Regions from separate parts of the Xenorhabdus sp. SGI 60 genome, predicted to be linked through region 2. Evidence: predicted binding sites of a transcription regulator. Region 2 holds the regulator's gene; the other holds the start of a gene.

Region 1 (3,429 bases), 1.8 Mb from region 2:
AATGGCTGACATTTTACAGCCACCATCATCCAGAAACGATACAACCCTGGGAATTAGACAAAGGTATGCCACCCAATATCTATAACCGCCATATCAAACAGGGCAATATGGTGCAATATGGTGCCTTGTTAGTGGGAGAACGAGGAAAAAGCTGTGCAGAGGAAGATTTCCAACACACGTTTGAACAATGGCCATCATTGGTGCTCAGTCACAAAGAAGCGCTTTCCTTCCAGGCCCAACCCAGTGCTGAGTTAGATACTGTCTGCATTGGCTTTGTGGCACCTAACAGTATGCAAGGGTAGAAATAAGAAAGCCTGACGTGAATACCAGTCAGGCTTTCTTCATTACCATGTCAATCGGGGTCAGTGGGCATCCACAAACACCATTTTCAATACAAACAGTAATGTCACAACCAGAACACAGGGACCAACTTCACGCCATTTGCCCGTACCCAATTTCATGGCACAGTAGGCGATAAAACCCAGTGCAATGCCTTCGGTAATGGAGAAGCTAAATGGCATCATCACTGCGGTGATAAAAGCAGGGACGGATTCAGTCAGATCGTTCCATTTCACCCTTGTCAGGCTGGAAGTCATCAAAACGCCCACATAGATCAGAGCGCCCGCGGTCGCATAAGCCGGCACCATGCTTGCCAGCGGAGAGATAAACATGACCAGCAAGAATAAAATACCCACGACAATCGCCGTCAAGCCAGTCCGGCCACCAACAGAAACGCCAGACGAGCTTTCAATATAGGCGGTAACCGAAGAAGTCCCGATGTAAGAGCCAGCCACCGAACTGATACTGTCCACGTACAAGGCTTGCTTCATGCGTGGGAATTTACCATTACTGTCAGCAATACCTGCTTTATCCGTCACACCAATCAATGTGCCGGAAGAATCAAACAAGTTCACCAACATAAATGAGAAAATTACGCCAGCCAACGCAATATCGAGTGCGCCTTTTACATCAACGTTACCTACCACGCTCATCACATTAGGCGGCAGATCAAAAATGCCGTGATATTCCACATAGCCCATCATCAAACCGATGCCGGTTGTCACGATAATCGAAACCAACACCGCAGCATGGAAATTGCGGGCTGCTAAAATGGCAATGATAAAAAAGCCCAATGTCCCCAATAAGACATTATGGGAAGCAAAGTTGCCGATTGACACAATCGTGTCGGGATTAGGCACGATAATGCCTGCATTTTTCAGCCCCATCATAGCAATAAAAAGACCGATACCACTGGTAATACCCACTCGCAAGCTCAATGGAATATTGGCGATCATCCAGTAGCGGACACGAAGGAGCGTCAATATAAACAGTCCCACCGCACCCCAGAAAATCGCCCCCATCGCAACCTGCCATGAAAGCCCCATCGCACCGACCACAACAAAGGCAAAAAACGCATTCAAGCCCATCGCAGGTGCAACGGCCACAGGCAGATTCGCCATTAATCCCATCATAATGCTGCCAACGGCGGCAATTAAACAGGTCGTGACAAATACCGCTTTAATATCCATGCCGGCAACCGCCAGAATTTGCGGGTTAACAAAGACGATATAAACCATCGTCAGAAACGTCGTTAATCCGGCAACTATTTCGGTACGAACTGTCGTGCCATGTTCCCCTAATTTAAACACACGCTGAAGCAGACCCTGACGATGAGCAGAGCCAGAATTTATTGTGCTCATGTAATATTGTTTCCCAAAAAAAGCGAAGTTTTCGGCCTATCCTACAGGAAACCTACATAAATCGTTACCCTGAAACGACAAAAAAGAAAACGATTGCGACACGTGTAATCAATGACTTAAATAACATTATGATTCTTGAAGAAATTCATTTTGTGACGATATTTTATTCGATTTATCCGCTATTGGTCTTGCAGGAGAAATTCAGGGTGACACAGCAGCAAGAATATCGGTAAAGATATCTTCCCATTCATCCTCGGACATATCCATTAAGCCGAAGAAACGCAAAACGAATGCCCCCTCTGTAGCTAAAAACACCAAACGGGCTTGCCGGCCTTCTTCCGTCGTTGTATCCAAACCTTCTATGCGTTGTCGATACCAGATACGGGTTGATTCAAGATGTTCCGGTGTTTGTAATAAAGCCGCCATCAAACCAGCCGCCTTTGCCGTCGATGCTTCATCAGATCGTCTGGTCGCCTCAATATGCGCACGCACGGCTGTCAACGGGTGGGGATCATTTCCGGCAATTTCATGAAACTGTCCGTCATAACTCGCCTCCCAACGCTCAAACATCGCATCAATAAGGCCATCTTTTGTACTAAAACTGTATTGCACTCCCCCCTTGGTAATACCAACCGCCTTCGCCAGTGCATCAATCGTGAGAGCCGCAGCGCCATGTGTTGTGACAATATGTTCCGCTGCATCCAACAGAACTTCTCGGTCAATTGTTTTACGTCGTCCCATGTGAACCTCCTTTTCATTAAATACGGATGTATTTATAATAATCGCCAACAATTTAGTCAAGGTTCGGCAAAGTTGCCGAACCGCATTGGTGAATTTACTTATGAAATCGAATATCCGCTGGCTTGTGCTCGCTATTATTTCCAGTGCACTTTTCTTAGTTGTTATTGATATGACCGTGCTATACACCGCTTTACCACGGCTGACACATGATTTGCATGCTTCTGCTTCAGAAAAACTGTGGATCATGAATTCCTATACGTTGACCATTGCAGGATTACTTCCCGCTATGGGGGCATTAAGTGACCGTTTTGGTGCAAAGAAACTGTTTACTAATGGATTAGCTATTTTCGGTGTTGCATCGCTGATGGCGGCATTTTCTCCCAACCCTGCCACTCTGATTGCTGCGCGTGTGGTACTTGCTTTTGGCGCGGCGATGATGATGCCTGCGACACTCGCCATAGTCCGGCAAGCGTTTGCAGACCCAAACGAAAGGGCACTTGCCATTGGCATCTGGTCTGCCATAGCTTCGGGCGGAGCCGCGCTTGGTCCGGTTATCGGCGGATTCCTGCTCGAATATTACTGGTGGGGATCGGTTTTCCTGATCAACGTCCCGATTGCCCTCATTGCATTTGGCTTTGCACTAGGCGTTATTTCTAAAAGCCCAAACAACCCAGATCATTCCTTTGATCTGATTGCTTCGGTGCAAATTATGATTGGCTTGGTCAGTATCACCTATGCGATCAAGGAGTTAAGCAAACCAGTACCGTCACTGGTAACCGCTACGACCGTGGGCATCACAGGCATTATTTTCATGGTCATTTTCATTCGTCGCCAGTTAAGTTCATCAACCCCGATGATCGATTTCAACCTCTTCCGCAATCGTGCTTTCACCGCGGGAGTCGTCGCTGCTTTCGTGTCTACAGCAGCGCTGGTCGGTCTGGAACTTGCTGTGAGTCAACGCTTCCAACTCGCCATGGGTCTATCTCCC
Region 2 (3,429 bases):
CAGTTATTTTCATTCCAACTGACTGTATCTAATCCATGTTAAGTTCAGTTCTGCACCAGTTCGCAGCTCAATAGCATCTTTTTCCCTGTTATTTAGCAGAAAAGTTGTTAAGATAATTATCAAAATAGTAACACGATAATAAGCTTAAATTTGCCCTGCCCATGGTTAGTGTCTAAGCCATGGTTTGCGGAGCCAAAAACCCGATATTAAAAAGGAGCATGCAATGTCTTTTGAATTACCCGCATTACCTTATGCCAAAGATGCCCTGGAACCACACATTTCTGCAGAAACTCTGGAATATCACTACGGCAAACATCACAACGCTTATGTTGTAAACCTGAATAATCTGATTAAAGATACTGAATTTGCCGGAAAATCGCTGGAAGAAATTATCAAAACTTCTGAAGCTGGCATTTTCAATAACGCAGCACAAGTTTGGAACCATACTTTCTACTGGCATAGCCTGTCACCAAATGGTGGGGGCGAACCCACCGGAAAAGTTGCAAATGCTATCAACAATGCTTTCGGTTCTTTTGCTGAGTTCAAACAGCAGTTCACCGACGCAGCCCTGAAAAACTTTGGTTCAGGCTGGACTTGGTTAGTCAAGAAAGTTGATGGCACTCTGGCTATTGTTAACACTTCAAATGCAGCAACCCCACTGACTGGCGAAGATAAGCCAGTACTGACTGTTGACGTTTGGGAGCACGCATATTACATCGATTACCGCAATGCACGCCCTCAATATTTGGAGCACTTCTGGGCTCTGGTAAACTGGAAATTTGTTGAAGAAAACCTGGCTTAATAAGATTCATTCTTATACTAACCTGAAATAATAAGGGCAGGTTTTCCTTCATTCGCGGAATTCCGCATGCCGGAGAACCCGCCCTTAATGTAAGTGAGACTACAAATTCTTCTTTTAGATCTTGATCAGATCAGACAGAGGCTTGCCAGAAAAACAATCATGATTAATGCACTACAGGCAGCCAACAATCCCAGCTTCAGATCTGTATCCATAGAACATCCTCAATGTGAAAATTAAGACACCTCAACATCCTAAATTTTAAGCAGTTATTTTCCATATATCGAAAAACCCTACCGCGATATTTAATCCATACTCTTTATAGCATCGATTATTGCTTTCACTTTTGAGCTAGATCAGACAAAATTCAAGGTTTACCGCTAAATTATTGCCAACCATCACCCTGTATATAAATATATTGGCAAACGATTAACAAATAGCTATACCCGACAAGAAAGATAAAGGGTATATAAATTAGACCAGAAGGTCAGGAGTCCTTTTTTCATGGCAACGATTAAAGATGTGGCTAAACGCGCTGGTGTTTCGACCACAACCGTATCCCATGTTATCAATAAAACCCGTTTCGTCGCCGAAGATACCAAGGCCGCAGTCTGGGCCGCTATTAAAGAATTGAACTATTCTCCCAGTGCCGTTGCCCGCAGCTTGAAAGTTAACCACACCAAATCCATTGGATTGCTGGCAACATCAAGTGAAGCACCATACTTTGCTGAGATCATAGAGTCGGTTGAAAATAGCTGCTATAGCAAAGGTTATACACTGATTTTATGTAATTCTCATAACAACCTTGATAAACAGAAAGCTTATCTCGCAATGCTGGCGCAAAAACGGGTAGATGGTTTGCTGGTAATGTGTTCAGAATACCCTGAGCAACTTTTGAGTATGCTGGAAGGCTATCGTAATATTCCTATGGTGGTCATGGATTGGGGAGAATCCAGAGGCGATTTTACCGATGCAATTATTGATAATGCCTTTCATGGTGGTTACCTGGCTGGCCGTTATCTCATTGAACGTGGTCATCGTGATATTGCATCTATTCCTGGGTCATTGGCAAGAAATACGGGGGGGGGCCGCCATCAAGGTTTCCTCAAAGCACTAAAAGAAGCCAATATCGCTATTCGGGATGAGTGGATTGTACAAGGTGATTTTGAACCTGAGTCCGGTTATCAAGCTATGTACAAGATCCTGAATCAAAAACATCGCCCAACCGCTGTTTTTTGTGGTGGAGATGTCATGGCTATGGGAGCAATTTGTGCAGCCGATGAGTTGGGATTGCGCGTTCCACAAGACATTTCAATCATCGGTTATGATAATATTCGTAATGCCCGCTATTTTACGCCAGCATTGACAACCATCCACCAACCCAAAGAGCGTTTAGGGCAAATGGCCTTTTCAATGCTACTGGACAGGATCGTCAATAAACGTGAGGATGCTCAAACTATCGAAGTCCACCCACGCCTTGTTGAACGGCGCTCAGTTGCAGATGGACCTTTTATCGATTATCGCCGCTGACAGTTAATTTTCTTGCAGCCATTCGGCATTAAGCGTTTCGCTATCCCCCAGATAATCAAGTAACCAGCTTAATGCCGGTGAATGGCTTTTTTGCGACCATGTCAGGCAGCATGGGCTGTCAGGCAATGGTTGTTCAAGTTCAAGTGTAATCAGCTTGCCTTTACGGATCAGCGGTTGCGCTCGGTGTTTGGGCACCATGCCTACACACAATCCATCCATCAAGCAGCTTAATCCAACATCCCAATCGGGAACAATCAACCTCCGCTGATTATCCAAAGCCCATGTATCACGTTTAGGTAAGCTGCGCGCGGTGTCTTCAAGACATAAACTGGGATAAGGCCGCATTTGATCATCATTCAATTTTTCCGATATTACTGCCAGTTCGTGTTCAGGACTGGCTACACACAGCCAAGGCATAAACCCCATATCCCTGAAGCTATATCGCTCGCCCACGGGGGAAGCACGTGTCGCGCCAATGGCGACATCCACTCGTTCATCCACCAAAGCATCCCATACGCCATTGAAAACTTCTGGATAGATAAGTAACTCAATATCTGGAAAATGGCGATAAAAATCCAAAATTAGCCGAAGCGTTCGTTCTGGTTTTACTACCTGATCAACCGCAATACTAAATTGCCCCCGCCAACCGTTGGCAACCTGTTGGCACTGGTGCCTAGTGTGATTCATTTTTTTGATAACAGAACGCGCTTCTTTGACAAAAATTGCCCCCGCTTCCGTTAAATCGACATCACGATGACGACGTTCAAACAGAGGTACTGCCAGCCATTCTTCAAGCTGTTTTACCGTATAGCTGACAGCAGAAGGCACACGATGGAGTTCTGATGCAGCCGCGCTGAAACTTCCTGTTCTGGCAACAGCATCAACGACTTCCAGAGAGTATTCAGACCACATATATCTTCCTTTCAATTTTTTTCACAGCATGGTGCAAATATTACCGTTTCACAAGTAAAAATCATGCTATATAAAATAAGCCAAATATTTCCTTACTCACTCCACTACAAAACCTAATTATTAACACAATGACAACAAATAAAAACTCCCTTCCATTTATGTCTTATCTCGCAGGCTTAAGCATGCTA

What was found. The regulator PurR, encoded in region 2, represses purine synthesis genes. The targets are predictions, from matches to a motif close to CANGCAAACGTTTGCNTG.
Region 1: a site for PurR is predicted at 1,783-1,800, ahead of ACSJJG_RS00675 (NCS2 family permease). Genes of this name have one in related genera too.

What each region holds. Positions count from the first base shown of each region.
Region 1 is NZ_CP196860.1:145,299-148,727, reverse strand. It holds gene ACSJJG_RS00680 (glycosyltransferase family 39 protein) at 1-302, shown strand, start outside; gene ACSJJG_RS00675 (NCS2 family permease) at 363-1,700, opposite strand; gene ACSJJG_RS00670 (TetR/AcrR family transcriptional regulator) at 1,902-2,441, opposite strand; gene ACSJJG_RS00665 (MFS transporter) at 2,542-3,429, shown strand, end outside.
Region 2 is NZ_CP196860.1:1,903,499-1,906,927, reverse strand. It holds gene sodB (superoxide dismutase [Fe]) at 224-802, shown strand; gene purR (HTH-type transcriptional repressor PurR) at 1,304-2,329, shown strand; gene punR (DNA-binding transcriptional activator PunR) at 2,333-3,241, opposite strand; gene punC (purine nucleoside transporter PunC) at 3,370-3,429, shown strand, end outside.